Shimia isoporae: one gene and its partner. The main gene of each other region encodes a partner of the protein of the gene in region 2 in a complex. Links are inferred from orthologs where the notes say so. Each region holds a gene or a part of one and is shown on either strand. Other genes may lie near its edges.

Evidence for each region.
Region 1: the proteins of nusB (region 2) and rpsJ are in contact, whole or in part, in a solved structure (PDB 3D3B), measured with the Escherichia coli proteins. The link is inferred for Shimia isoporae from one-to-one orthologs.

The regions. Positions count from the first base shown.
Region 1 is NZ_SMGR01000007.1:473-15,650, reverse strand. Bases 11,648-14,563 are described here. They hold rpsJ (30S ribosomal protein S10), read right to left. Parts: upstream 13,302-14,563; coding sequence 12,993-13,301; downstream 11,648-12,992. Other genes in these bases: BXY66_RS19960 (acyltransferase family protein), read right to left, coding at 14,243-14,563; BXY66_RS19965 (YqiA/YcfP family alpha/beta fold hydrolase), read right to left, coding at 13,495-14,295; rplC (50S ribosomal protein L3), read right to left, coding at 12,255-12,980; rplD (50S ribosomal protein L4), read right to left, coding at 11,648-12,258. In the rest of the region: BXY66_RS20055 (AraC family transcriptional regulator), read right to left, coding at 1-345; BXY66_RS20050 (hypothetical protein), read right to left, coding at 456-704; BXY66_RS20045 (BCCT family transporter), read right to left, coding at 882-2,462; BXY66_RS20040 (2OG-Fe(II) oxygenase family protein), read right to left, coding at 2,584-3,204; BXY66_RS20035 (methyl-accepting chemotaxis protein), read left to right, coding at 3,591-5,756; BXY66_RS20030 (hypothetical protein), read right to left, coding at 5,827-6,027; rplP (50S ribosomal protein L16), read right to left, coding at 6,172-6,585; rpsC (30S ribosomal protein S3), read right to left, coding at 6,599-7,309; rplV (50S ribosomal protein L22), read right to left, coding at 7,309-7,689; rpsS (30S ribosomal protein S19), read right to left, coding at 7,693-7,971; rplB (50S ribosomal protein L2), read right to left, coding at 7,975-8,817; BXY66_RS20000 (cysteine hydrolase family protein), read right to left, coding at 9,283-9,903; BXY66_RS19995 (DMT family transporter), read right to left, coding at 9,920-10,237; BXY66_RS19990 (sulfotransferase), read right to left, coding at 10,419-11,114; BXY66_RS19985 (50S ribosomal protein L23), read right to left, coding at 11,348-11,644; more of rplD, read right to left, coding at 11,641-11,647; more of BXY66_RS19960, read right to left, coding at 14,564-15,178. UniProt on the Escherichia coli protein: Involved in the binding of tRNA to the ribosomes. Part of the processive rRNA transcription and antitermination complex (rrnTAC). The complex forms an RNA-chaperone ring around the RNA exit tunnel of RNA polymerase (RNAP).
Region 2 is NZ_SMGR01000001.1:1,959,750-1,974,913, reverse strand. Bases 7,831-10,732 are described here. They hold nusB (transcription antitermination factor NusB), read left to right. Parts: upstream 7,831-8,997; coding sequence 8,998-9,468; downstream 9,469-10,732. Other genes in these bases: BXY66_RS09640 (metalloregulator ArsR/SmtB family transcription factor), read right to left, coding at 10,293-10,634; BXY66_RS09645 (SRPBCC family protein), read right to left, coding at 9,893-10,318; BXY66_RS09650 (hypothetical protein), read left to right, coding at 9,553-9,870; BXY66_RS09660 (6,7-dimethyl-8-ribityllumazine synthase), read left to right, coding at 8,450-9,001; ribB (3,4-dihydroxy-2-butanone-4-phosphate synthase), read left to right, coding at 7,831-8,446. Also shown: BXY66_RS09700 (HlyU family transcriptional regulator), read left to right, coding at 1-17; transcriptional regulator NrdR, read left to right, coding at 320-787; bifunctional diaminohydroxyphosphoribosylaminopyrimidine deaminase/5-amino-6-(5-phosphoribosylamino)uracil reductase RibD, read left to right, coding at 808-1,887; BXY66_RS09685 (capsular polysaccharide biosynthesis protein), read right to left, coding at 1,893-3,908; BXY66_RS09680 (polysaccharide biosynthesis/export family protein), read right to left, coding at 3,901-5,049; BXY66_RS09675 (capsule biosynthesis protein), read right to left, coding at 5,146-6,438; BXY66_RS09670 (riboflavin synthase), read left to right, coding at 6,600-7,190; more of ribB, read left to right, coding at 7,325-7,830; BXY66_RS09635 (GFA family protein), read left to right, coding at 10,805-11,230; BXY66_RS09630 (aspartate/glutamate racemase family protein), read right to left, coding at 11,352-12,077; BXY66_RS09625 (MmcB family DNA repair protein), read left to right, coding at 12,416-12,880; BXY66_RS09620 (DUF6324 family protein), read right to left, coding at 12,955-13,140; BXY66_RS09615 (GNAT family N-acetyltransferase), read left to right, coding at 13,218-13,712; BXY66_RS09605 (membrane dipeptidase), read left to right, coding at 13,996-14,973; BXY66_RS09600 (hypothetical protein), read left to right, coding at 14,970-15,164. UniProt on the Escherichia coli protein: Part of the processive rRNA transcription and antitermination complex (rrnTAC). The complex forms an RNA-chaperone ring around the RNA exit tunnel of RNA polymerase (RNAP).

The DNA of each region.
Region 1 (15,178 bases), on a different replicon or contig from region 2:
CTCCCCATCCTCAAAACGCTCAATCACTGTTGTAGGATCGGTCGGCCGCAGAAAGTGGGCCACGCCCAGAACAGCTTCACGCAGAGTTTCAGAGCTGCGAGCGATGAATGCCGAAAGTGTGCTGGAGTGTCGAAATGCCATTCCAAGCTGCGCAGCCAACTCCGGGCGATTGCTTTTTTTCACTGCAAACTCGATCAGCCGCGCCTCGTCCTGAACAGTTGCTTCCGCTTCACGAACGCCAAGCAGACCTGCAGCCGACACAATTTCTTTGGCGGCTGTCGCACCGAGGTCTTTCTCTAACTGAGACTTGACGAAAGTGTAGCGAGGGCTCGGTGATTGTAACATGAACCCAGATTAAGCAGAGTGACGCACCTTTCCACAACGGAAAAGACCGGCCACTCCCCGCGGCCGGTCTTTAGTATCGCCCCATCCGGCGACGCCCCCACAAGCCGGTTTCACCCAGCCCGGCTATCCTGTTTGCAGTCACGCTTGTCGGCACCTACAGCGCCTTCGCTTGCGCGACAGTCTTGGCGGGTGTCGCGACGGTCTTGACGGCGATCCATGCCATTGGTGCCGGCAACTTCATATGTAGCGGAAGCTTCAGCTGGCACCGGTGATGGCGCAGGTGTTGCGTTGATGTTGGCCGCGGCCATGGAGGAGGTCAGGGCAAGAACGACGACGGAGAGAGTTGCTTTCGAGAACATGTTTGGGCTCCTAACTTGGTTTGTGTGTTTAATCTGTCTTCCGATGAAAAAGATATGAGGTCCGTCACCTCACAAATTCACAGTTTTCGGGCCAAAAACGTATGGTTTTGGGCCAAAAGCACAAAAAAGGACCGCCGAATTTGGCGGTCCAGTTTCATACTCTCACTTGTTGTTTAGTCAGCCCTTGCGTTCCCTAATCAATCCAAGCGTTACCGACACGACCATCAACACTAGAACGATCGCGAATGGGAAACCGGTTGCAATGGAAGCCGCTTGAAGAGCGCCAAGCCCGCCACCAAGCAACAACACGATTGCAATCGCGCCTTCCAGGATGCACCAGAAAACCCTTTGAGCAGTTGGCGCATCGGTTTTGCCGCCCGCCGTGATTGTATCGATGACCAACGAACCGGAGTCCGAACTTGTCACAAAGAACACCACGACGAGAACGATCCCGATAAAAGAAAGAACTCCGGTCAGCGGGAACGCCTCAAACATTTTGAACATTTTGATTTCAAGAGACGCATCTACAAGCCCTTGCGCCGCGCCGCCGGTCACCTGCTCCAGCGCCGCGCCGCCAAAAACACTCATCCAAAGCGCGCCAACCAGTGTTGGGATCAGTAGCACGCAAACGATGAACTCACGAATTGTCCGTCCGCGCGAAATACGCGCAATGAACATACCCACAAACGGCGACCAGCTGATCCACCACGCCCAATAGAATGTTGTCCAACCTTGCATGAAGTTGGCGTCGTCACGCCCCATCCAATTTGACAGCGCCGGCAAATTTACAATGTACTCCGCCATGCCGGAAAAGAACCCCGTCAAGATCGCCACCGTAGGCCCGACAAGCAGCACAAGGATCAGGAGCGCAGCCGCGAGGATCATGTTGGCCTCGGACAACCGCTTAACCCCTTTTTCAAGACCTGCGATAACCGATACCAGTGCGAAGACCGTGATCAGAACGATGAGCAACACGCTCATTCCATCGCTGATCGGAACCCCGAACAAATAGTTCAAACCCGCAAGCGCCTGACTCGCGCCGAGGCCCAGCGACGTCGCAAGGCCGAAGATCGTGGCAAAGACTGCCAGAATGTCGATGATGTGACCCAACGGCCCCCAGGTCGCTTCGCCGAACAGCGGATAGAACACGCTACGCATCGTCAAAGGCAATCCGCGGTTAAAGCTGAAGAAGGCGAGCGCCAGAGCCACAACGGCATAGACCGCCCAGGGGTGTAGCCCCCAATGGAAAATGGTGGCTGCCATGGCAAGACCCTGCGCTGCGTCCGGATCGCCTACCGCGGCTCCAAGAGGCGCCCAGTCTGTTCGCATGCCATCTTCGCCGACAGAAATACCGCCCAGCGACGCCCCATAATGAGAAATCGGTTCCGCGACGCCCCAAAACACAAGGCCAATGCCCATGCCGGCGGCGAACAACATCGCTATCCAGCCGGCATAGCTATAGTCGGGTTTCGCATCATCTCCGCCCAATCGGATTTTCCCGAGTGGCGAAACAACAAGCAGCAGAGAAAACACGACAAAGATGTTCGCGCTGATCATAAAGACCCAGTCAAAGTTGCTTGTCAGAGTTGGTCGCAACCAGCCGAAAAACGCGCCTGCCTGCTCTTTGAAAACCAACGAAAAAAATACGAAAGCAACAATCGTCAAGCCGGAAATGGCAAACACCGGGTTGTGTATATCCAGTCCAAAGACCTGAACGTTATCCTGTCCGACCTCATAGTCGGTATCTTCCTCTGCCATCTCGCCCTCCATTTAGATGTTGTCTGAGGCAACACTAACCAGCGCAGGCAGGGTGACGTAAGGTGACCGACGACTCTTTATGTATTTTTCGCGTCGGAGAGGCGCTACCAGCAAGCGAGTGCTATTCCCACTTGTAGTTGAAGCTAACGCTAATGCGTTCATCCTCTGACATGTTCATTGGCACCTCATGCCGTAACCAGCTTTCCCACAAAAGCACGTCGCCAACATCCGGCTTAACATAAATGAAAGGCTCCAACTCACGACGCGCGCCTTGACGACGAACCGGAGCGGCCATCATACGGCCAGACCGCGGATCTTCGATCTTGAGAGCGCTCGCGCCTTCCGGCATGGACACATAGGTGGTTCCACTGATCACAGAATGCGGATGAAGATGCGACGAGTGCATTCCGCCTTCCGGCAGAATGTTGATCCAGATGTCCTCCAGAACGAGTTTCCGCCCATCCAGATCAAACTCCAGATCCTCCACGAACGCAGCGACGTGTTTATCAAGTGCCTCGACGATGTCTCCGAAAATCGGAAAGCGCCAAGGCAGGTCTGTCAGAGACGCATATGAGGTGTATCCCGGATACCCCTTTTCTTCGCACCAGTTCTGTCCGGCCTCATCATCTTCGGCAATTGAGTAACAGGAAGCTTCCAGTTCTGCTGTGTCGATTTTCGGGTCGAACTCAGAAAGGCGAGCACGATACAGGCGGGTCACAAAGAGGGATTCGATTTTGGACATGCCCTTACGTATCGCACGTTGAAGACCAACGCGAGGGCTGGAGAGATCAAGGAGTATTGATGGAGCACGCCTCCCTTGGTGTCAAAAGTGCAATGCCTGCGGTTCTGAGAAACGCGCCAGTTAATGATTCTCTTCCCGGTTTGCTTCGGGTTGGTCGCCAAAATGCGTTTGAACCCTCTTGTCCTTTCAGCAACCCAAACCTTCATTTACTTCAATAAATGAAGCACCTTGAGGTGCGCTCTACCTTAACCCACTAATGGAAAAGAATTTTAGAAAGCCGTCCATCGATGGAAACTGCGAATTAACCGGGAAAAGTCGGCAACCACTTTCTTTTAACCATTGGCTGATAGCCAATCCGACAAAGAGAAAGCAACGAGACAGTCAGAATGAAACCGAAAATTTCCATTCGGATGGCCATCTTTGCCATCATCGGCCTCGCCATCGGCGTGATCTTCATCATCTTCAACACCGCTCTGGACGCAGGCAAGCAGCGCGATGCCATGCAAGTGCGGACGCAGCAGATCGAGGAGGTCAACCTCGAAGCAATCCGCGTCTACGTGCAATTCCTTCTGGCCCGTCGAAACGAGAAGGACTTCCTTCTTCGGTCAGATCCTAAATACATCGGCCGACAAGCGGATACTCTGGCCGAGCTCCAAAGCTCCTTTGACATTTTGGCCGCCGAACTGCCGACAATTCCCGAGATGGCAGCTTCGCAAGAAGCGATGCCGGAACTGGCAAAACACCTTGAGATATATGGTGTCGAATTCGACAAGCTGGTAGCTAGCAACCAGAAGCTGGGGCTTGATGCTGCCTCCGGTTTGCGTGGCGATCTGAATAACGCAATTCAAGCTGTGGAAGACCAGTTGAAATACGTTCAGGTTCCAGTTCTACACGCCAAACTGCTCACGGCACGAGTTGCAGAAAAAGACTTCATCGCAACATCCGATCCTGAATCGGCCGCCGACGTGATCGCACGCCTGGAAGAGTTCCGTTCGCTGCCAGCATTCCTTTATGACTCTCCCGAACAAAAAGCCGAAATAGATCCCCTCTTGGACCAATACGAAGCGGCCTTCAACGCATACGTTGCCGAGAAACAGGTTGAGTTGTCGATCCGCAAAAATGTGTCCAAGGCATTCGCTGACGCCTACCCCTCAAATGCAGTGATCGTCTCGGAAGCAGGCGAGGTCCGCGAGATCATAGAGCAGGAAGCTGTTACTCTAGGCAAGAACGCCCAATCCAAGGCGCTCTACACCGGAGTCATTGGCGGTGCTCTGTTCATTCTCTTCTCACTCCTGATGTCTCGCGCCATCTCCCGACCGTTGGTCCAACTGGACAACTTCCTTGCGCGGATGATGGAAGGCAACTTCGAACCGGAAGTTCCTAAATCTCGGGTCCGCGAAATCGCATCCATCGTCGAAATCGCTGCGCAAAACCGCGAAGAAGAAAAGACTAAACGTCAGCTTGTACAAGATATCGGTATGGTCATCGACAGCTGTGCCGAAGGCGACTTCAGCCGACGCATCGAAGTCACAAGCACCGATCCGGTATTCGCCGAGCTAGGCAACGGCGTGAACGCGATTGGTGAGGTCGCAGAAAAAGGATTGGGCGACATCAAGAAAGCTCTGCGCGAACTTGCAACAGGCGATCTGACCCAATCCATGCCCAACGGTCAAAAAGGCGTGTTCAAGGATATCTCCGACACACTGGATCACCTCACGGATAGTTTGAACGATATGATGCACAAACTATCCAACAGCAGCAGCGTGCTGAGCCGTACGGCGCAGGAAATTGCCGGGGCGGTAGATGACGCTTCCCGTCGTGGCGAAATCAACGCGGCTTCGCTAGAGGAAACCTCTGCAGCACTACAAAACGTGGGTGACACAGTTACCGACACCGCGAACAAGGCTCAAACGGCCCGCGGTCGCGTAAACAGCGCTCAAAATCAGGCAGAAGCCACCCGACAGGTCGCAGAAGAGACGCTCGAGGCAATGCAGCGCATCAAAGAATCTTCTGACGCGATTTCGCAAATCACCGGAATGATCGAAGACGTTGCCTTCCAAACCAACCTGCTGGCGCTTAACGCCGGAGTCGAAGCGGCACGTGCCGGCGACGCGGGACGTGGGTTTGCAGTTGTTGCGTCCGAAGTTCGCGCGCTTGCGCAGCGGTCGTCCGAAGCGACTCATGAGATCAACACCTTGATTGCGAGTTCGACAACGGAAGTTGCCAATGGTGTTACGCTGATGAACCAGACCGGCGATGCTCTCGAAGAAATCGTACGCACCGTGGAAAAAGTCGTCGGCACCGTGAACGAGATCGCGGACAATACCGTCGAACAGTCCGGTGGCCTCAAGGAGGTCAACGGCACAGTCGAGTCTCTGGACAAAGACAGCCAGAAAAACGCCGCCATGCTTGAAGAGACGTCTGCAGCTGGCCAAGTGCTTCGCATGGAGGCGGACAACTTGGTTCAGGCAGTCTCCAAATTCCGCCTCAAGGGCGACAAGGACGAAAAAGGTGGGCAAAAGGCGAAGTTCGCATCTGCGCGAGCTGCCTGATCAAGCTCATAACATTTGAAACGAAAAGCCCCGCGTCTCAGGACTGCGGGGCTTTTTTGTTCGCAGGTTCCTAGGCGCGACGTTTCTGAGCGACCAGCCGGTCCCTTTCGATTGAAGCCCGCCCATCTGCAATCATATCCTGCAGCGCATTCAGCCATTCCAGAGCTAAATCAGGGTGACCTTTGCGCAGAGCGCGCAACGCCATCTCGCGTTGCGGGCAGTCCGGGTACGCGCTCAGGATGTCGGTGACTTTCAAATCGCTCTTGGCCATGCTCGATACCTTTCAGGCATTTGACCCAAGGTAACACGGCTGCGGGCAAACGCCAAATGTGAGATCGCGTCGCCCAAAAACAAAAAGCCCTCGCCGATTTCTCGGCGAGGGCTGTAAGCTTTTTAGGGCAATCCCGACGAAGACTTACCAGTCTTCGCGCACCACAACGCGGGTTTTCACCGGCAGTTTCATGGCTGCAAGACGCAGGGCCTCACGTGCAACGTCGTCGGAAACACCGTCAATTTCGAACATGACGCGGCCAGGCTTCACTTTGCAGACCCAGCGGTCCACAGAGCCTTTACCTTTACCCATCCGGACTTCGATCGGCTTCGCAGTTACCGGTACATCCGGGAAAATGCGGATCCAAACGCGACCTTGACGTTTCATGTGACGGGTCATTGCACGACGCGCCGCTTCGATTTGACGGGCAGTCACACGCTCAGGTGTGGTTGCCTTCAGACCATAAGAACCGAAGTTCAGGTCCGAACCGCCTTTTGCGAGGCCTTTGATACGGCCTTTGTGCATTTTGCGGAATTTTGTACGCTTTGGCTGAAGCATGTTTCAGTCTCCCTTAGCGACGACCGCCACCTGCACCGCGAGGTGCTGGGCCATCCTGGACTTCTTGCGAACGACGGTCACGCGCTTGCGGATCGTGCTCCATGATCTCGCCTTTGAAGATCCAGGTTTTGATACCAATGATCCCGTAAGCGGTTGTTGCTTCCACGTGTGCGTAGTCGATATCGGCACGCAGGGTGTGAAGCGGAACGCGACCTTCGCGATACCATTCGGTACGCGCAATTTCTGCACCACCCAGACGACCTGCTACGTTCACCCGGATACCCTGGGCGCCCATGCGCATTGCGTTCTGAACAGCACGTTTCATCGCACGGCGGAAGGACACACGGCGCTCCAGCTGCTGGGCGATTGACTCGCCGACCAGTGTTGCGTCGAGTTCCGGCTTGCGCACTTCAACGATGTTGAGGTGCAGCTCGGAGTCGGTCATCGCTGCAATCTTCTTGCGAAGCGTCTCGATGTCCGCGCCTTTTTTGCCGATGATCACGCCCGGACGCGCGGTGTGAACAGTCACACGGCACTTCTTGTGCGGACGCTCGATGATCACACGTGCGATACCGGCTTGCTTACACTCTTGTTTGATGAACTCACGGATCTTGATGTCTTCCAGGAGAAGATCACCATAATCCTTGGTGTCGGCGTACCAACGGCTGTCCCAGGTGCGGTTCACCTGAAGGCGCATGCCAATCGGATTTACTTTGTTACCCATTAGGCTTGCTCCTCAACTTGACGCACCTTGATGGTGAGTTCCGAGAACGGCTTGATGATCTTACCGAAACGACCACGAGCGCGCGGACGACCGCGTTTCATGGTCAGGTTCTTACCCACATAGGCTTCGGCAACGATCAGCTCGTCGACGTCCAGGTTGTGGTTGTTCTCGGCGTTGGCGATTGCGGACTGAAGGCATTTCTTCACGTCTGCTGCGATACGCTTGTTGGAGAAAGTCAGGTCGGTCAGAGCCTTCTCAACTTTCTTGCCGCGGATCATGCCGGCCACGAGGTTCAGTTTCTGCGGGCTGGTGCGAAGCATGCGGGTTTTCGCCATTGCTTCGTTTTCAGCCACGCGGCGGGGGTTCTTTGCCTTGCCCATGACTTACTTCCGTTTCGCTTTTTTGTCAGCTGCGTGACCATAATAGGTGCGAGTCGGCGAGTACTCACCAAACTTCTGACCGATCATGTCTTCAGTGACGTTGACAGGGATGTGTTTCTGGCCGTTGTACACACCAAAGGTCAGACCCACAAACTGGGGCAGAATGGTGGAACGACGGGACCAGATCTTGATCACTTCGTTGCGGCCGGATTCGCGGACTGCTTCTGCTTTCTTAAGCACATAAGCATCCACAAAGGGGCCTTTCCATACAGAACGTGCCATATCTTAACGGCCCTTCTTCTTGGCGTGACGCGAGCGAATGATAAGCTTCTGCGACGCCTTGTTCTTGTTGCGGGTGCGTGCACCTTTGGTCGGCTTACCCCAGGGTGTCACAGGGTGACGACCACCAGACGTACGTCCTTCACCACCACCGTGCGGGTGATCGATCGGGTTCATAACAACACCACGGACCGACGGACGCTTGCCCTTGTGGCGCATACGACCGGCTTTACCGAAGTTCTGGTTGGAGTTGTCAGGGTTGGACACGGCACCAACGGTGGCCATGCATTCCTGACGCACGAGGCGCAGTTCGCCCGAGGACAGGCGGATCTGAGCGTAACCGCCGTCACGACCAACGAACTGAGCATAAGTACCGGCTGCGCGGGCGATCTGGCCGCCTTTGCCCGGTTTCAGTTCGATGTTGTGCACGATGGTACCGATCGGCATGCCCGAGAACGGCATTGCGTTGCCCGGCTTGATGTCGGCCTTTGCAGACGCGATCACCTGATCGCCCACTGCCAGACGCTGCGGTGCAAGGATGTATGCCTGCTCGCCGTCGTCATATTTGACCAATGCGATGAACGCGGTCCGGTTCGGGTCGTATTCGATCCGCTCAACGGTTGCCGCCACATCAAATTTGTTACGTTTGAAGTCAACGATCCGGTAAAGGCGTTTTGCCCCACCACCACGACGACGCGAGGTGATCCGTCCGGTGTTGTTCCGGCCGCCCGATTTAGTCAAACCCTCGGTGAGAGCTTTGACGGGACGTCCTTTCCAAAGTTCCGAACGGTCGATCAGCACCAGCCCACGCTGGCCCGGCGTCGTCGGCTTGTACGACTTAAGTGCCATGCTTTCTGTCTTCCGTATAGCAGCCAGACCTGTGGAAATTGATCAGATCCGGCGATGTTAAAGCCCCCCGAAGGTGGCCAAGTTTTTAGGCCCCCGTAGGTGCCCGGTTCAAAACGTGAGCAGCCCCAGAACGAATCTGAGGCCACACGACTTGCGCGATATAGCGGGGTTGCGGGGTGGTGGCAAGTGCACCCCTTGTTTTTCTTGGCCTGCGCCAACATTCGCACCCAAGCCGCGCATCGACGACGCGCGCGGTGGCGATTCAAACGCATGTACCTGCCAGTTTATCCCAGCCACGTCAGTAAGCCCTATCGAGGGAGCGCTAGCTTCACCAAATCACCGCCGCGTAGGGGCGCGTCATGCCAGAGGCATGCTTTCAGCACGACGATGCGCGGCGGCCCAAGGCCCGCTGTTTCGCGCAATTCCGCAAAATCCAAAGTCACTGAAGTCAGTGGGCAGTCACTCTCATCCTTCCCGCATCGCAGCCAGCAGTTCACCCAACCCGCGCCGCGCGCCGGTCTGCAGATACTCCATCGCCTTCAACGCCGCCTCATGGGCCTCAAGCGATGAGCCAGCCACGCAATCCTCAATCACCCTACAGAAATAATCGGACTGATGCCCGTCCACGAAGGTGTAGTGCACGCAAACATCCGTCAGCCCGCCGCACAACAGCAACGTATCCACCTTCAGCCCGCGCAGCAGGATCTCAAAATCGGTTCCAAAGAACGCCGAGTACCGCCGTTTCGGCACAACGTAGTCACCCTCCCGAAATCCCATCTCCTCTTTGGCCACTTCGGTACGCGGATCACCCTCAAGGCAATGCACATCCTCGTCCCCGTCCAGCTCGCGTCCAAAGTCTATCAAATCGGGGCGGTGCACCTCTTGAATGAAGATCACCGGAATGCCCACCTCATGCGCCACATCCACCGCCTCACGCGCGGCCAGCATGTAGTCCTTGTAGTTCGGCATGTTATCAATCGAGCGCACCTCGCTCTGGTCGATGAACGTGCTCTTCTGAATGTCGATCACGATCAGCGCCGCCCGCCCCTCAATCAGCGCCCGCGCCTGTTTTGCTGCATTTGCCATTATCCAATCCCTTTCCTCAGTGTCCTTCAGCGCCCAGTAAGACCATCCCCGCCAACAGCAAAACCACACCCAAAACACCCTGCCACGACAGCGCCTGCCCGAACCAGCGCACGCTGACAACAACCGCGCCAAGCGAACCGATGCCGGTCCAGACCGGATAAGCCACCCCAAGCGGCAGCCGCGCCATTGCGAGATAGAGCGCAAAAAGCGACGCCCCCATGGCCACAACGGTGAAAGCCGCAACACCAACGTCAAACCGTTGCGCCACAGATTTCAACGACGCCGCCCAAGCGGTTTCCAGAAGTCCTGCGATGAGAAGATAAATCCAAGCCATGATCACCTCGTTTCAAACAAAACGGGCCGTCCCGGCTGAGCCTTTTTAGAGTTGGGTCGTCCCAACAGGCAGCGCAAGCATATCCGCCACAAGCCAATGAGGCAACACAAACAAAAGCCCCCTGCCATCTCTGACAGGGGGCTCCCTATTTTCAAACAACTTAGATCTTACAGACCGGTGGTCACGTCGATCGTGTTGCCTTCTTCCAAGGCCACGAGCGATCTTTTCGTGCAGCGGCACCCGCACCTGCGGGTTTTGGAGAATTGCCCTTCTCGTGGGCTGGCCTATAGCGCCCCGGCGTGATCCCATCTAAGGCGAAATCAAGTTGTTCTTGGCTTGGGGAAACCCCCAGAAAGTCTGAGAGATCTGCCAAAACCTCTTCAGGCTTCATTATCAATTTCTCATAGCTAACAAGCAAAGACGGCCTCTGTTGCCGCAAAAGGAAAGTGAAGTTGCGCTGCGTGTTTTGCAGAGAACGTTCGACAGCCATCACATCGTCAAAATTCTTGTCTCTCGCAGAGATCCCAAGGCCGTTGGCCGTAACGTCTCGCGTCACACAGATGTACCTCGGATTGCGCAGCGCTGGCGCAATTGCATCCAGATAGTTCACCGCGTTTGGGAACTTCCACCCCCAAACCGAATGCGCCTTGTTTCGCGCTTTTACGGTATCGCGTTTTTTGGGATTGCCGGCGCCAAACAAAGGGTCTTCGAAATTGACCCCCATGTCGTCCCCCATGAAGATACCAAGAGCGCCGACACACCGTGCAACGGCCGTTGTGCCGCCTCGAGGGCACCCAAATACAGGATAGGTACGCGCGGCTGAGCCACGAGAGTCCTCATCCTCAAACATGCGGACTGTTGCTCCGGTCTTCGACAATTTGTTCTCCATCACATATCGCGCCAACAGCCTCTCATTGGCACGGCAACTGAAATCAGACAAGGGCGTCCGTTCCGGTCCTTCCTGAATCAGACCTTGAGTATTTGAAACTTCGGCGAAAGCACTCCGGCAGACGAGACAGGACTCGTGTACTCTCAATTGCCCGCCCAAGACGAAAAAACCCCCCGGCCATCTCAGGCCGGGGGGCTTTCATTCTCTCAAACAACTAGATCTTACAGACCGGTGGTCACGTCGATCGTGTTGCCTTCTTCCAGGGTGACGTAAGCCTTTTTGACGTCTTTACGCTTGCCGAGCTGGCCGCGGAAACGTTTGACTTTACCCTTGGTGATTGTGGTGTTGACCGCTTTGACCTTCACACCAAAGAGCGCTTCAACAGCTTCTTTGATCTGTGGTTTGTTGCTGTCGATCGATACTTCGAAAACCACAGCGCCGTTTTCGGACGCCATTGTGGATTTCTCGGTGATGACCGGCTTGCGGATCACATCGTAGTGTTCTGCCTTCGCGCTCATTTCAGACGAGCCTCCAGTGCTTCGATCCCCGCTTTGGTGATCACCAGGGTGTCACGCTTGAGGATGTCATAAACGTTCGCACCCATCGTCGGCAGGATGTCCAGACCTTCGATGTTGCGCGATGCTTTCAGGAAGCCTTCGTTCACGGACGCACCGTCGATGACCAGAGCGCGTTTCCAGCCCAGGTTTGCAACCTGCTTGGCCAGAGCGGCAGTCTTGCCCTCGGATGCTGCGTCTTCGATCACAACCAGCTCGCCTGCTTTCGCTTTCGCGGACAGGGCGTGCTTCAGGCCCAGCTTGCGGAACTTCTTCGGCAGGTCGTGACCGTGCGAACGCACAACCGGACCCTTGTAGATGCCACCACCGCGGAAGATCGGCGCGTTACGGTCACCGTGACGTGCGCCGCCGGTGCCTTTTTGGCGATAGATCTTTTTGGTGGAGTAAGAAGTTTCGGAGCGGGTCTTCACCTTGTGAGTGCCAGCTTGCGCGTTATTGCGCTGCCAACGGACCACGCGGTGCAGGATGTCCGCACGCGGTTCCAGACCGAACAGGTCTTCGGACAGTTCTACAGAACCAGCCTTGGAGCCGTCGAGTTTGATCACGTCAAGTTTCATGCTTCACCACCTTCCGCAGGCGCTTCTTCGGCCGCTGCTTCGGTTGCTGCTGCCTTCACGGCTGCCGGGAATGGCAGGCCTTCAGGCGCTTTTTTCTTCACGGCGTCTTTGACGGAAACCCAACCGGATTTCGGACCAGGTACGGCGCCTTTGATGAACAGCAGACCACGGTCGGCGTCGGTTTTGACGACTTCCAGGTTCTGCGTGGTCACGCGGACTGCACCCATGTGGCCGGCCATTTTCTTGCCTTTGAAAACCTTACCGGGATCCTGACACTGACCAGTCGAGCCGTGCGAACGGTGGCTGATCGAGACACCGTGTGTCGCGCGCAGACCGCCGAAGTTGTGGCGTTTCATGGCACCGGCAAAACCTTTACCGATCGAGGTGCCCGCAACGTCTACTTTCTGACCTTCAAGGAAGTGTTCTGCGGAGATTTCCGCGCCCACTTCAATCAGACCATCTTCGGAGACACGGAACTCGGCCAGCTTGCGCTTGGGTTCCACTTTCGCTGCTGCGAAGTGGCCACGCATGGCTTTGGAGGTGCGTTTGGCCTTGGCGGAGCCAGCGCCGAGCTGAACAGCGGTGTAGCCGTCCTTCTCCATGGTGCGCTGTGCAACAACCTGAAGGCCGTCGAGTTGGAGAACGGTCACAGGAATCTGCTTACCGTCTTCCATGAACAAGCGGGTCATGCCCACTTTTTTCGCGATGATACCGGAGCGCATCTAATACTCTCCTTATACCGAGATCTGGACGTCCACGCCGGCCGCCAGGTCGAGCTTCATCAGCGCGTCCACGGTCTGCGGGGTCGGATCAACGATGTCGAGCAGACGCTTGTGCGTACGGATCTCGAACTGATCGCGGGATTTCTTGTCAACGTGGGGACCACGCAGAACGGTGAACTTCTCGATTTTGTTCGGAAGCGGGATCGGGCCGCGAACCGTCGCGCCTGTGCGCTTTGCGGTTGCTACGATTTCCTGTGTGCTGGCATCCAGCACGCGGTAATCAAAAGCCTTCAGCCGAATGCGAATGTTTTGACTTTGCATTTCGTCAGCCTTTTGTAGGCGTGGGAGTTGAGAGGAGGACCTGCGACCACCGCAAACCCTCATCGAACCCAAAAGGCGGGAATCACCCCGCCTTCACGTTCTCAATGAGAACCCGCGCGTATTATACGGGGTTTGGTCGTCTGGCAAGTGCAAAGCGGGAATTGTTTGCCTCCACCGAAAATCGAAGCCCCGCCTAATCTTCCCCCAGCAAAAACGGCTTGATGATTGGTTCGTAGCGTTCTTCTCGCAAGTTCAAGGTGTGCCCGCCGTCATCAAGGATCACCAGTTCCGTGCCCGAGACATCATACCAGTCCTCGGCAAGCCGATAATCCAATATCTTGTCGTCCCTCGTCAGGATGATAAGGCGCTCGATATCTGGTGATGGACGTGCCTTCCTTCCGATGTAGTTGTCTATATCCGTCTCTGTCACCAAGACAGTCTTGTTTCGCTTTTCAACCGTGATCGTTCCCACAAACTGCCGCAACTGTTGGACCGGATCGATTACCGGGTTAACAGCAAAGACCTTTGGAACCCCAAATTTCTCGGCATAATAATTTGCCCAAAATCCTCCAAGAGAGGTTCCGGCGAAAGTGACGCTTTTGTCTTTAAGGATTTGATCCCAAACGGCATCCATAATGGTGTCATTCGCCGTAAGATCGAAATAGTCATAATTGAAGCCGATGATCGAATATCGCTCCGCATACTTGTTGTGCAGACTGCGGTAAGCCCCGTTTGGCATCGCGGATCCAAATCCATGAAAAACCAATAGGATCTCGTCTTTCAAACCGCCTTCATCCTCAAAATACAGGGTGAACTCGTCGTAATATCCGAAAACCACATCATCGGCCTTGGCGTTGCCTATTGCTAAGTGGGCGCCCAAGACAAGGGCGGCAGCGGCCCGAATGAGCGCTTGCGCCCTTCCTCCGGTCAAGCCGATTGATTTAAGTAGAGACATCGTCAGGCAATCTCCAACGCTGGTGGATAAGGTAAGCAAGCGATCCCGCCAGAAACAAGGGAGCAAGCAAGAGTATGGGTATGCCAAAAACAAACAGCCAAGTCGCGAGCAGCCCAAACTTCCACCATCCGCGAACAAGCCGCCAGATAAGCAAAAGCGTCGAGAACGCAATCAGATAGCACATGAACCAGAATGGATCATTTGAAAACGCGCGCATGCCACCGTGGCCTCTATGTATTTCCAGCAAGGTAAACCACCAACTCTCGTTGAGATACAGCAAGCTGCTAATTGACGCCGCGATGATTTCGAAGCGGGTATAGGGGCGACGAAGGTCTTCTGTGATGTAATAATCCGAATAGTCGTAGAGTTCGGCATTTGCCCTGAAACCGAAAAAGTCGAGAACCACGGTCAGCAGCAACATTGGAACAATGATGTAGTAGAGACCAAATCCCCTGCGGATTGTGATCGCTGCAGCTCCCAGTCGACTTCGGTCGATCGACATCATCAGAAAATATCCGGAAATCATGAAGAATGTCGGCACTGCAAACCGGGGAGCCGCGCCATCAAATCCAGGTATCTGGAAAGACGACAATCTGTGGAAACTAAAGTGCCCAAGCACCACACAGATCATGGCAATCACCTTGACCTGGTTGAGTATTTCACTGTGCGAACGCGTGATCTTCAACGCTTCCGGGGTCCGGATGATATCAGGACGCGGGAAGTGGGCCTCCGACAAGTTCACCAGCCGTTTTTGCCATTGATCGAAGCGCGGTTTGATTGCAAAGCACAACATCCCCAGACCAACACTTGTAAAAAGCGTGCTACCAAGAAGCACAAACTGTTGCCAGGGTACGGTCTTGTCGTAAGGCGTGACCGCCGCGAAAAAAAACATCACCGGAAAATGGAACAGAAACACCGCGGT
Region 2 (15,164 bases):
GCGCGGCGCTTTTCTGACGCCACTTCGCCAAAACGCAAAATAAAACACCGTCACATCGCGACTGTGACGGCGTTTCTGCATGAATTGGAGGCTTGGAGAGGCCTTTGAAATTGATATAGGTGCGGCGGGGAAAATTGTAACAGGGGAATACTTCGAAATTTTTCCCTCTATACGAATACTGGCGCCTATCTTGGGGCGCATATTTGCCTCTACCCAAAGAATTGTAGCTGCCCTATAGTGCCTGTGGATAACTGGGGAAAAACCCCAACACAGGCGATACTTGGCGGTATCAAAGAGCAGACGAACGAAGGGAAGGCCCATGCGCTGTCCGTTTTGCGGAAATATCGACACACAGGTTAAAGACTCGCGCCCTGCTGAGGATCACGTTTCGATCCGGCGGCGGCGCTTTTGCCCGGCTTGTGGAGGCAGATTCACAACCTACGAGCGGGTTCAGTTGCGCGATTTGGTGGTGGTTAAGTCCAATGGTCGCCGCGAAGACTTCGATCGCGACAAGCTCGAGCGCTCTATTCGGATTTCTATGCAGAAGCGCCCTGTGGAACCAGAACGCATTGACCAGATGATCAGCGGCATCGTGCGCCGGCTTGAAAGTATGGGCGAGACAGACATTCAAAGCCATAAGATCGGCGAGATCGTCATGGAAGCGTTGGCGCGGATCGATACGGTCGCCTACGTGCGCTTCGCCAGCGTATACAAGAACTTTCAGGCTGCGGATGATTTTGATAAATTCGTCTCAGAGTTGCGTCCGGATACTCAGCCTGAGGAGTAATTTTGTCCGACAATCGGTATATGCGGCTCGCGTTGTCTTTGGGGCGACGCGGGCAGGGGCAGTGCTGGCCCAACCCCGCAGTGGGATGCGTCATTGTGAAAGATGGCCGCGTTGTGGGGCGTGGCTGGACGCAGCCGGGCGGGCGTCCTCATGCGGAACCAGTGGCTCTTTCGCAGGCGGGTGATGCCGCCCGTGGTGCAACGGTCTATGTCACTCTGGAGCCTTGTGCGCACCATGGACAAACGCCACCCTGCGCAGAAGCTCTCATTGCCGCTCAAGTCTCGCGAGTCGTGGTCGCGGTTGAGGACAGCGATGCCCGTGTTTCGGGACGCGGTCTGGCCATGTTGCGCGACGCGGGGATCGAAGTTGAAACCGGCGTGATGGCGGATGAGGCGGCTCGCGATCTGCAGGGGTTCTTCCTGAAAACCGATCTAGGGCGGCCGTTTCTAACTCTGAAACTGGCAAGCACACTGGACGGAGCGATAGCGACCGCGACCGGAGAAAGTAAGTGGATCACGGGGCCTGAGGCGCGCCGCGAAGTCCATGCGATGCGGATGCGACATGACGCGGTCATGGTCGGCGGAGGGACGGCGCGCGCTGATGACCCGTCTCTGACCGTTCGGGAACTGGGGGGGGAGCGTCAGCCTGTGCGCGTGGTGGTATCGCGGCGACTGGATCTGCCGTTTATGGGTACTCTGGCGCGCACGGCACGAGAAACCCCGGTGTGGATTGCTCACGGTGCAGACGCCGACGCTAACCTACTGAAGGCTTGGGAAGATCTCGGAGCGGAGTTGCTGCCCTGCGACCTTCACGGGGCGCAGATTTCCCCTGTGTCATTGTTGCAAGCCCTTGGCGCAAAGGGACTGACACGCGTCTTTTGTGAGGGCGGCGGTGCGCTGGCCGCGTCTTTGTTGTCTGCGGACGTTGTGGACGAACTCATCACATTCAACGCGGGTATGGTGTTGGGCGCAGAGGGATACCCCGCAATCGGCGCGATGGGCGTTGAGCGATTGGCGGAAGCCCCTAGGTTTGACCTTGTGTCCCAGCGATCTGTCGGGCGAGACGTCATGTCGGTGTGGCATCGGATCGAGCCGCACTAAGCAGGTTAGCGCCAGATCCAGCTATAGCTCGCCAAAAGCCCCTGAAGTTTGGACAGAGTTCTGTTTGACCAGCCGGGGTGAGGGATTTCACCGGTAGAAAGGCGTTCTAGGGCCACCTCAACCGCGCAAGGGAGGCCCGTTATCGGATCTCTGTAGCGCGGGTAATCTATCAGCGTTGCGTGCACCAACCCTTGCAGGCTTGGTTCCGCTATGCGTCGGGCTGGCACGTCGCCCAAATCTGTTGTCAGGCCCCAACCGGCGTAAAAAGGTGCTCCGAAAGTGGTTACTTTCTTGCCGCGAATGAGGGCTTCAAAGCCGGACAGGGATGTCATCGTCCAGACTTCGTCGATTTTCTCGAGAAGTGACGCCATGTCTGTGTTTGGCAATGTCATGTCCGCAATGTCCTGCTCGATGGCGCCCGCACGCAGGCCTGCCTCCACGTCCGGATGAGGTTTGTAAAGAATTACCGCGTCCGGATTTGCAGCGCGCGTGGCCTGCAGGAGATCGAGATTTGTTCTGATTGCGGAAGTACCGGCAACGATCGAAGCATCATCTTCGACCTGTCCGGGAACGAGTATGCGTCGCCCCGCCGGAAGGTCTGGTGTGTCACCACCTAGATTATATTTGCTCAAGCCTAGGTCACGCAAAGACTGGATCAGCCGATCGGCTCTGAGGTCCTGATCAGGGCGAAGAGTGGCGCGCTTCGCGATCAAACGCTCCAGTCGGCTTTCACCGGATGGATCGTAGTAGATACCAAGATCGTCACATACCAGCGACAGTGGCGGAACGAGTTCAGCTCCGAGACCACGGGAGCGCAGGAAACCGTCTTCGACACGAAGTGCACCTTCGGGACCTGCCTTGCTTGCCCAAACCATGGCCGGGCGGTCATCGCGCTGACGGTTGAATACCGGCGACTTTTCCGAGCCAAAGAAACTTTGCAGGGGTTTTCGCTTCCAAAGCCGCATACCGTGTGCGGTCCATCCATGTCGGTCTTCCCGCCAGGTGCGGGCCTGTGCGGCGAGTTGCTCGATAGCATCCTCGAGCTCGCACAATTGGTCACCGTAAGGATCATACCATGTGGGATATAGGATCATCGCGGCGGCAAAAAGTTGCGCGCGCGTCAGTTGGCGATGACGGCGGGGGAGGGGGTATTCGTCCGATGTAAGGCCCCAGCCGATGTAGAAAGGCTGACCAAAAACGCGTGGTTTGTGGCCAGCAAAAATGGCTTCGAAGCCCAACTGGGAAGAGAAAGTGTATACGCCGACGGCACCTTCAAACAGCTGCCATGGGCTGACCGGTTCCGAATAAAGTGAAACTCGGTCGGTTTCATCATCAGGTCCGAAGTATCCCGAACGCGCGCCATGTTGCGTTTCCGGATGGGTTTTGATCAGGACCGGGCACCCGGGGTGTTCTTCCTGCGCCATGATCAGCATCTCCCGGAAACGGCTCTCGGCGATGCCGTCGCCAGGGGCTGATGCGGTCACTGATGCGTCTCCGCGGGTCTGGTCGATCACCAGAACATATCCGGGCGCGGGGATGTCCTGATCGGTTTCAACCGCGCAGTATTTTGTGAGATGGGCTTCTTTGATGCGTTCTATTGCTCCGCGTGCACGGTTCAAAAGCGCGGTGTCATCAAGAGGGTGGTTCGCAAGCAACCTTTCGAGATCAGACGGTGTTGATGGATCAAAATGGGGTGCCTTGGCGTCTATCATTAGACCGACAGGGGGCTCTTTTTTTACGCGACCGGGATGTAGGGACCGCAAAAGCGCGTCCTCGAAATAAAGACAGTTTGCGCCGGTGCGATCTGATACGGCTTCGCCGCGATGGCTGGTCGGGCTTTGTCCCCAGATGGCGATAAGGTCGTCTTCGTCAGGTTTGCCGAATTTCAGCTCGTAGCCTGCCAGCTCGATGATGCGGCGCAGCCGTTTTTGCTGAAAGAACCCGCCGTTGAATGCAAAAAGCCGCCGGGGGTCGTTGGCCCCGGCGGCTTGGAGTTCATTCTCGTTGTGGCCTTTATCCACCTGTGCCAAGTCCGCCCACAGCCAACAGCGTATCCGCCGAGGTGAGTGTGCCAGTGATCGAAGCGATGGTTTTGTTCCAAGTGGTGATCGGCGCCTCGGTCACATAGAGCGTGTCGCCGTCGCGTACCACGAAATCGCGAGCCATGAACATTCCGTTCGGCTGCGTGAGATCGAGCACATAGACCATACGCTGCGCGCCACTTAAGTCGCCACGACCGAGAACCTGATTGGCAACAGGCTCTGCTTCGTTTCGGAAGACAAACACGCCGGTGGGATCACTTGATGTTGGCAACAGACCGCCGACTTGCGCCAGCGCTTCGATTGCGGAGAGGTCTCTGGAAAAGAAATTCACACGACTTTGGGTGCCGGTGGCGCCCAAAGCAGTAAATGCGCGGGTGTCCTCTTCAACCAAAATGCGGTCACCCCCACGCAGGGCGATGTCGAGTTGGGGATTTTCGTAGAGGTCCTGAAACCAGATCTTGCCGGATGTGCTTCCACGCAGAACGGTGATCTGCGCGATTTCAGGAACAATCGTTACGCCACCCGCATGAGCGAGCATTGTGGAAAGTGTTCGTGTCGGGCGTTCGATAGGGTAGACGCCTTGCGCACCCACCGTTCCGACCAAGGAAACCGTGGCGCCATCACCGGCAGCACGGCGCACCTCGACTTGTGGATCGGGGGTCTGTTCTTCGAGCTTGGAAGAAATGATGCGACGGATGCCCTCGGGAGTGTTCCCTGCGGCGCGAATACGACCCGCATAAGGCACAAAGATAAATCCGGAGCCATCGACCTGAACTTCTTCAAGGATCGCAGCAACTTGACCTTCCGGTCCCAAAAGCGGTTTGTCGACGTTCTCCCAGATCGTTAGCGAGAGAATGTCGCCCGGGCGGATCGTGTCTGATCCGAGCTGTCCGGCGTTTTTGAACCCGTCTGAGAAGCCAAGGGCCGGGACAACCGCTGTTGCGCGCGTCACACGGTCGTTTACCGCAACGATAAAGGCGTCGCCCTCTTGCTGGACGGATCCGGCGTAAATTTCGCGTTTGCTGGGTCCGGATCGTGGCACGAGAGTACAGCTGGCCACTGAGCAAGATATGGCCAGCGCACAGGCGCACTTCACCCAACGATTTTGGATGGATTTCACTGCTCGGTCTCCTCGACCTGTTATTGTTCTGCCTCAGGTTTTGACCGCAACTTAGCGGAATCCAAACCAAAAATCCAGCGCTAGACCTTGTGTCGGTCAGGTCACCAGTCGCAACTGTTGCCTTGGTGCCGCTGTGCCGGCCTCAAGGGCTTCGTAAGGATCGTGGGGCGAAAGCATCATATCAACCACTTGTCGCATCAGTTGGCGGCGGCCTGCGGAGGAATAAAAGCCGCCGGGCACTTGGCTGGTTTCCAATAGGAAGCGGCGGTAGATTTTGTAGGCTTGGTTGTCCGGACGGGTCGCGCCTGCGAAAAACTCCGGAAGCGGTTGCGTGCTGACGAATTCTGGTTGGTTGTAGACGGCGTCGCCGAATACCTTGAGCGGAATCCCGCGCCAAAGCACCTGCTGTGCGGCTGTGGAATTGACGGTTACCGCAGTGCGGGCGTCATTCAGAAGCTGGGCAAGTTTGCCTCCCCTGACCCAATGAACGCGATTGGAAATACCGTGTTGTTTTGCCAGGCGTTTGATCTCTTTGCGCAAGGGAGCCCGACCATCCTCCAGTGGGTGCGCTTTGAAAACAAGGTGGTGATGCTTGGGGGCTCCCGCCGCAAAATTCTCAACCAGCAGAGCGAGAAAATCCGTCATGCTGTCGAATGGCGAGTGTTTCTGGAAGCTGCTGTCATGTTCAAGTTGCAATAGCGCCAGATGGTAGGGGAAGCCGCCGAACCGAATGCGCAGCGTCGCGAAACGGCGTTCAATCGCTTGGAAAGGCATCAGCACAAGTCGTTTGATGTAGAGGGCAAACTCTTCTGCCACCGTCAGCGAGCGGTGCGGGCGGAAGTTCCGGTAACGCCAATTCGCGAACATCACAAAGAAGTGGTAGAGGGCGCCATAAAAGACGTGTTGCCGCATATCGCCCCAATGCGCAGGTGGCATCGGCGTGTCGAGGTCCGCCCCTTCCAGCGCTTTTGTCATTTGTGCGATGTCCATCGACATCAGTCGAGAGTGGCCATTTGATCCGCCACGCTCGTAGGTCACCCAATAAGGGCGCAAATAGCCCTCCTCGAAGACATGAACACACAAACCCATTTCTCGGGCGATCTCGATCGCCTGCGCGTGAATCGGGCGGACATCGCCGTAAAGAACGATGTCGGTGACACCTTTTTCAGTGGCGAGGTTTTGAAAGTGGGCGCGCCATCCTTCGAGGGTCCCGCGGTAAGCGTGAAATGTACTGCGGCTTGGCCAGAACACGCTGTCGCCAGCGTTAAAGCCGACCCGCAACACTTCTGCGCCGGAGCGTTGCAGCATCCTGGCAAGCCTGCGGAAGAACGGCCCGTGTGGGCCTTGCAGGAACATGAATACGCGTTTTGTGTCTGCTTCTCGGGTCATTGGAGCGCCGTTATAGTGCAAGCGTTTCAAAAGCGTTACCACTTTCCTGAGGCAGAATTACGGCAGACGGACGATACGCTGCGGATCAAAGGTCACGGGTTGTGTCGCGAGACGGGCGCGAGTAGGACTTTGGGCGATTTACATATCCGAGGAGCCCCAGAATGTTCACGGGAATCATCACTGATATTGGCGAAGTGCGCGAACTGGAAAAGCGTGGTGATCTGCGTGCGCGGATTGGCACGAGCTATGACACCTCGGGTATCGATATGGGAGCGTCCATCGCGAGTGACGGGGTTTGCCTAACGGTCGTGGAACTCGGGCCTGACTGGTACGACGTCGAGATCAGCGCCGAAACCGTTTCCAAAACCAACCTTGGGGATTGGGAAGAAGGAAAACGCGTCAACCTAGAACGCGCCCTGAAAGTTGGCGACGAACTAGGTGGGCATATTGTTTCAGGCCACGTCGATGGAGTTGCAGAGCTGATTGCCATGCAGGACGAAGGTGACAGTACCCGGTTTACTTTCCGCGCTCCCGAAGCGCTGGCAAAATTTATTGCGCCAAAGGGGTCTGTCGCGCTCAATGGAACCTCGCTGACGGTAAACGAAGTCGACGGTCGCGAGTTCGGTATCAACATCATACCGCACACCAAGGAAGTCACCACCTGGGGAAAAGCCAAAGTGGGAGACGCGATCAATCTTGAGATTGATACTCTGGCGCGCTACGTGGCCCGTCTTGCGGAGATGCAGGGCTAAATCACAGGGATGGTCCCGTCGAAACGTGCAAAGGCGCAAGGTTTCCTTGCGTTTTTGAACGAAATGCCGTCGCGCACGCACTTTCAATTGGACGGGGCATGGTCTATCTCGGCCCCAACAGACGGAGACTGCCAATGTCCTTTGAAAAACCCGGCCCGGTGGAGCAGAGCCTGCGCGATGCCATCAGCCCGATAGAAGACATCATTGCCGACGCTCGCAATGGCAAGATGTACATCCTTGTTGATCACGAAGATCGCGAAAACGAGGGTGATCTGATTATTCCGGCTGAGTTCGCCGACGCCGATGCGATCAACTTCATGGCCACGCACGGTCGTGGGCTGATCTGCTTGCCGATGACAGCCGAGCGCATCGACCGGCTCGGGCTGCCGATGATGGCGGTAAACAATTCATCCCGTCACGAGACCGCATTCACCGTTTCAATTGAGGCGCGCGAGGGAGTCAGCACCGGCATTTCAGCAGCGGATCGTGCACTGACGATTGCTACGGCGATCAATGAACAGAACACAATGGCCGCAATCGCAACGCCAGGACATGTGTTTCCGTTGAGGGCAAAACGGGGTGGCGTCTTGGTGCGCGCCGGCCACACCGAGGCATCGGTTGATATTTCCCGCCTTGCGGGCTGTCACCCAAGCGCTGTGATCTGCGAAATCATGAATGACGATGGTACTATGTCGCGTTTGCCGGAGCTGGTCGCATTCGCAAAAGAGCATGGCTTGAAGATTGGCACGATCAGCGATTTGATCGCTTATCGATCCCGCAACGACAACGAAGTTGTGCAGACCAAACAGGAAATGGTGCAGTCCGAATTCGGCGGCGAATGGGACATGCGCATCTTTACGGATCAGATTCACGGCATCGAGCACGTTGTCATGATCAAAGGCGATATCACAAATGACGAACCGGTTCTGGTACGCACGCATGCATTGCACGAAGCAAGCGATATCCTCGGGCTTGGACCAAAGTCAGCGCGTGAGCTACCTGCGGCGATGAAAAAGATTGCGGCAGAGGGGCGGGGGGCTGTGTGCCTGTTCCGAGAGCCTCGCCACAGTCTCTATGCGGACGAGGACGAGGGCCCGCGCACGGTCAAACGCACCGGTCTTGGCGCACAGATTTTGTCCAACCTCGGATGTTCGGAACTGGTGTTGTTGACCGATAGTCCGCAGACCAAATATCTGGGTCTGGATGCTTACGGATTGTCGATAGTGGGCACGCGCCCGATCCTGGCGGAGGAATAGAACATGGCTGGCTCAGAAAAACACTACATCATGCCCCGGGCGGAATTTGACAAGCCGGTCAAGCTGGCGATTGTGATGTCGCCTTACTACAAGGACATTGCAGACAACATGCTGTCCGGCGCTGTCGCGGAGATTGAGGCTTGTGGGGGCTCTTACGAAGTTGTCGAAGTGCCTGGAGCCTTGGAAATCCCGACTGCAATCGGCATTGCGGAACGGATGTCCAATTTTGACGGATATGTCGCGCTGGGTTGCGTGATCCGCGGCGAGACCACGCACTATGAAACCGTCTGCAACGACAGTTCGCGAGCGATCCAGCTGCTGGGCTTGCAGGGCCTTTGCATCGGCAATGGTATCCTGACAGTCGAGAATAGAAAGCAGGCGGAAGTTCGGGCCGATCCGGCGGATCAAAACAAAGGTGGTGGCGCTGCAGCTGCGGCCTTGCATCTTGTTGCGTTGAGCCGTAAGTGGGGCGCTCAGCGCAAAGGCGTGGGGTTCGTTCCCGATGCCGAGGAATACAAACTCGCTGGTCAATCCAAGGATACACCCACCGCATGACCCTTTCCGGTAACCAGAAACGCAAGATGAAATCTGCCTCCCGCCTGTATGCGGTGCAGGCTTTGTTTCAGATGGAAACCACCGGCCAGACGGTCGATCAGGTGCGTGTGGAGTTTCTGGATTTCCGGTTTGGTGCGGAAGTTGATGACGCGACCGACATGATCGAGGGAGATCACGATCTATTCGTGAAAACTCTCGGTGACGCGGTGAATTACCAGGCGCCGATCGACCAAATGACGGACCGTGCCTTGGTGGCCAAGTGGCCGATAAACCGTATCGATCCAACCTTGCGGGCTCTTTTCCGTGCGGCTGGTGCGGAGCTGTTGCAAAGCACCACCCCGCCCAAAGTTGTCATCACCGAGTATGTTGCCATCGCAGCTGCCTTCTTTCCCGAAGGCAAGGAAGGCAAGTTCGTGAATGCCGTTCTGGATCACATGGCGCGTGAGGCGAGGCCCGAAGCCTTTTGATCTAGCGCTGTTTCGTCGCGCTGACGTGATTTTCAAATCAGCTCAGGACATACTAAGCTTTCCCATAGGGAAAGAGGTTTTGTCATGCCCAAGTTGGTTCGTCTTTACATCACACAAGTCTTGATCGGGTTTGGTGTTTCTGCGGTCTTTGTCGCTCTGCTTTTGTGGCTCGACGTTGCAAACCTCGCACATCTTGTGATGCACACTGAAGGCGGTTTCCTTGCGCTTTTTGTGTTGTGGTTCCTGAATGGCATCGTGTTTGCCAGTGTCCAGTTTGCCTATTCGATAATGCGCATGGCGCATCACGACGATGGATCCGGTGGAGGCAAACGTGATGCCCTGCCTGTTCTGCTGAGCGATCCTGTTCCGGTTCCTGCGCGGAAAGTGCGCCGGCAGTCCTGAGACCGCTGGCGCAAGAGGGCACTCACTGCATGTCGTGCAGATTGAGCAGAAAGCCGTGCCAGCCTTTGTCGAGCGCCAGCACGAGGCCGTAGCCCTCGGAATCGGTGGGCAACTCACTGTGTTCAAGCGTCAATTTGGTGCCTCCGGGCGCATCTTCCAGACGCCACTCCACCGTTGTCATCGCGCCATTCATCGGGCCAACGGTGAAGCTCCATTTCATGTAGTCATACGGCGACATTTCCTGAACGGTTCCCCAACACATCCGATCGCCATCCTTCTGCGAGGTGAGCAGATAGTCCTCGCCCTCGGCCAGATCTTTCTGCGCCGGATGGAACCATTTGTTCAGAAGATCGGCTTTGGTCAGAAACTCCCACACGCGCTTGCGGGGCGCAGGGAGGTAGACCGATTTTTGAATTGCTGTGTCAGCCATTGTCATATCCAGTGTCATTGGCAGCGTCCTTTTCAATAGCAGATTTCAAAGCTTCCAAACGGTCGTCCCAGAACCGGTCAAACCAGCCAACCCAATCAAAAACAGGGCGCAAAGCCGTTGCGTTGAGGGAATTTATTGCTTCGCGGCCGCGTTTTTCGACGTGGATCAGGCCGCCATCAGACAGAACCACGAGGTGCTTTTTCACGGCTGCTCGGGTCATGTCAAAATGCTCTGACACCTGTGCGATGGTCATTGGAGTTTCCCCCAACATGCGCAGAATGTCGCGACGAGTTGGATCGCCAAGAGCGCGGAAGACGGGTTGCAGATCGGTCATTGGGCTGGCCTTGTGGTTAAAGTAATACCATTTGGTATTGCGAATCTATAAGATACCATTTGGTGTCATGTCAAGTTGGGTTTCTGCGTTGATGGTCCGCTGAGGGTCGCATTTGGACACTCGGCATGCCGCTGAACACAGCTAAGATTCTGAAAAAGAGGAGAGAACCATTGATCACGCGCGGCTTTTGCCTCTGTAAAAAAACCACTTGGGAATACGAGGGGGAATCCACGTGGGAGTGCTTCTGCCACTGCGATGATTGCCGCCGCAATTGCTCAGCCCCTGTTGTGGCCTGGCTTGGCGTGCCGCTGAGAAACTTCCGTTGGACAGGGCAGACGCCCAAGACTCTGGAAAGCTCCAAAGGCGTGTTCCGTCACTTCTGCGCCGACTGCGGCGCACCAATGGGGTTTGAAGCCGACCACTATGCCGGCGGGATGCACCTTTATGCGGCGTCGCTGGAAGATCCGACCAAGTTCACCCCGACCTTTCACGTGAATTGGAAAGGCAAGCTGCCGTGGCTGGTGATGGAGGATGATCTGACGAAATACGACACAACGCTTCTGCACGCGCCGGAGGATTTGAGTGACTATGAGTGAGCACCTTCGCTCGCTAGGTGCAAGCGGCGGACGGCGGTATTGAGCCCAACTTGTTCATAAGTCGAACCGAAGCGGACGCCCGTTCTCTGTTTTGAGGCAAATCCAAACCGACGACCAATCGTCACTGGAAAGCTTGATCCAAAGCTGCTTCGCAGTGGACCAGGGTCGTGTCGAACACCGGAACCGAGACGTTGCCTTGATTGAGCAGCATGCCAACTTCGGTGCAGCCGAGGATCAAACAATCCGCGCCTTCGTCACCAAGGCGGCTTGCAATACGCACGTACTCAGCTTCGCTGCTGGGCGTAGTGATGTCTTTGCAGAGCTCTTCATAAATGATGCGATGCGTTTCTGCTCGGTCGGACTCGTTTGGCAAGACCGGCTCAAGACCAGCTTCTCGTAGACGTCCCGTATAAAAGTCCTGCTCCATTGTGAAGGCCGTTGCCATGAGACCGGGACGCAATAGTCCCGCATCGCGAATTGCTTTTGCCGTTGCATCAGCAATGTGAAGCAAAGGAATCCCGACACCGGACATCATCTGATCTGCGAGCTTATGCATCGTGTTGGTCGCAAGTACCAGAATATCGGCACCGCCACGCTCGAGGGCTTTGGCCTCCTCATTCAAGATGTCTCCCGCTCGCTCCCAATTGCCCTTTGCCTGAAGCACTTCGATCTCGGCAAAATCCAAGGAACGGATGATCAATTGGGGCGAATGCAGGCCGCCAAGTCTATCACGGGTGAGCCTGCAGAGTTCGGCATAGTAGAGTTGCGTAGAAGCGGCGGACATGCCGCCAAGAATACCAATCGTCTTCAAATCTGCCTCGCTGCGAGTCTGCAATTTTGTGAGCATCACGATAAAGCTAAGCGGACATCAATTGAAGCACCGCTTTGTCCCGCGACCCGAACGACTCGGTCATTCTCCGGAAGAAAAGTGGCGGGCCCGCAAACGCAGCCGTGGGGTTATCTCATTCCCGAGGACCTGTATATACAGGTGGGCGCCAGGTAACCAGGCCAGGACCAGGACAGAGCCAGCTCCCTCGGAATTGCTTAAGGCCACCGGAATGCAACCGTATCACGAGAAGGGCAGCACCCGCCGTTGTCCTATCTAAGCGTCGATGCCAGTTCGTGCAAGGCCCGAGACGCGACGAACGGCTTGCTTTTTGTTCATGAATTGTTCACGGTGCTGGCATGGAAGATACATCGCTCCTCACTCTGCAACCCGGCCAACTTCTTGCGCGTGGCGTCAGCCGTCATTTGCGCAGCCATGGCTACGTCTCAATAGAAGAGTTCGTACCCGCGCGGGGCCTACGGGTGGACGTCATGGCGTTGGGTCCGAAAGGCGAGTTGTGGGTCGTCGAGTGCAAGTCGAGCCGGGCGGATTTTCAATCCGATACCAAATGGCAAGGCTATCTCGAATGGTGCGACCGTTATTTTTGGGCGGTTGATACGGAATTTCCCACGGATCTGTTGCCCGATGGCACAGGGCTCATCATGGCAGATGCCTATGACGCTGAAATCATCCGCATGGGGCCCGAGGACAAGGTTGCACCTGCGCGTCGCAAGAAGATGATCCAGAAATTTGCCACCGACGCCGCACGGCGCTTGCAGCGCTACCGCGACCCAAAACTTGTGCCGATGCCCGACGAGGACTGACGGGTGTCTTTCCGGTTTTAAATGTCTGCAGAGATTTGGCGCATCCCAAAAGGGATTGCTACAGCATGGATTTGTCAGCCGACGGAGCGGGCCGCGGTGGCCGCCGCGCGGATTTCGTCCGCGATCTCTTCTGCTTCTTCCGGATCGAAGTCCATGGGGATTTCGACACCATTGGCCTCAACAAATATCCGCACGAATCCCTGATCGGTGGGGCCGATTTGCAGGTTGGCTTCTAAGTCGCGTTCGGTGTTGATGCCCATGGCGGTTCTCCTGTGCTGGCAAATCGGGTAGCGTGAATGCACGACGAAGGCAAGTCACGCGAGGACAGGAGGGCATCGTGCGTGAATTCGAGGGGGTCAAATTGCGTCAATTCGAGGCGCGGGATCTTGACTGGCTGGTGGAGGCGCACGCAGAGCTTTACGCCAGAACAGAAGGGTTCGACGACAGTTTTGCATTTTTGGTTTCTGCGATTTTGACGGATTTTCTCGACCGTCAGGATACCGTTTGGGAGCGCGGCTGGGTGGCCGAAAGGGATGGCTGGCGTCTGGGCAGCATTTTCTGCGTGAAATCCGAACAATCCGACATTGCCAAATTGCGTCTGTTTCTGGTGCAGCCTGAAGCACAAGGCATGGGGTTGGGCAAACACTTGCTCGAGACCTGCATGGGGTTCGCACGGGATAGAGGCTATGTGGGGATGCATCTCTGGACCCACGAAAGCCACACAGCAGCCTGCGCGCTTTATGAGGCCTATGGCTTTGAAATGACCGCTGCCGAGCCGGTGCGGAATTTCGGCGTAGATCTGGTCGAACAAACTTGGAAAATTTCATTTTAGGCGCTTGCAATCGCCGACGCAGGGCGATACATCGCCCCTCACAGTGCCGCCTTAGCTCAGTTGGTTAGAGCGCTGGATTGTGGATCCAGAGGTCCCCCGTTCAAACCGGGGAGGCGGTACCATCACTCCTCATTGGAATTTTTAACCGGCTTATTCGGCGCCTTTCAGTTGTGGTGTCCGGTGAGTTTTTTCGGTCCTCACGCAGATACCATTTGACCAAAGGGCAAACGCGCGGTCACCATGTCTCGCAGCTCTGATTTTGGGGCTATCATGGGGAGTGGTCATGCGCATCGACGGGCTGCAATATGCCAATTGGTCCGAAAAAATCTTTCGGCAGATGCGCGAAGGCGGTGTCGACGCAGTGCATGTGACAATCGCTTATCACGAGACATTCCGTGAAACGGTGTTGAATTTCGAGCGCTGGAACCGATGGTTTGAAGCCCATTCTGACCTGATCATCAAAGGTCACAGTGCTCGCGATATTGACCGCGCTCGTGAAACTGGCCGAACGGCAATTTTCTTTGGCTTTCAGAATCCGAGCCCAATCGAAGACGACATCGGACTGGTGGAAATCCTGCACACTTTGGGCGGGCGGTTCATGCAATTGACGTACAATAATCAGTCGTTGCTTGCGACCGGTTGCTACGAGACGGAAGACAGCGGGATCACCCGAATGGGGCGGCAAGTCATCAAGGAAATGAACCGGGTGGGTTTGGTCGTTGATATGAGCCATTCGGCGGACCGCTCCACCATTGAGGCCGCAGAAATTTCCCAGCGACCGATCGCGATCACGCATGCCAATCCGCACGCGTGGTTTCCTGCGCTGCGCAACAAAAAAGACGCCGTGCTCCGGGCCGTTACGGAGAACGGGGGTATGCTTGGGTTTTCTCTTTATCCGCATCACTTGCGCGGAAAATCCGACTGCACGCTCCAGGATTTCTGCGCGATGATTGCGCGAACGGCCGATACTTTCGGTGTGGCGCACCTCGGGATTGGGTCGGATTTGTGCCAAGACCAGCCCGATAGCGTGGTTGAGTGGATGAGAACAGGGCGCTGGAGCAAAGAGGTGGACTTCGGCGAGGGATCGGCATCGTCGCCGGGTTTCCCGCCAATGCCGGATTGGTTCCAAGACAACAGGGACTTTGGCAACATTGAACAGGGGCTTTATGCCGTTGGGATGAACGCCGAAGAGGTCGCAGCCGTCATGGGCGGCAACTGGTATCGGTTCTTTGACGAAAACTTCGGGCCAGATGAAGGATGAAAGATACGCTGCCGCATATCGCGCTTCGTCCGCCGGAGCAGGTCATGCGGCTGAGCCGTTTGGGAAGTTCCCATCAAACCAGACTGAGTTTTATGCGCATCCTTTTGCGTCGGTTGTCGGCCGATCGATGGTCTTTTGAGCGGCAAACGTTTGAAATAGACGATAATGGCGTGGGGCGGGCTGTGTATCTC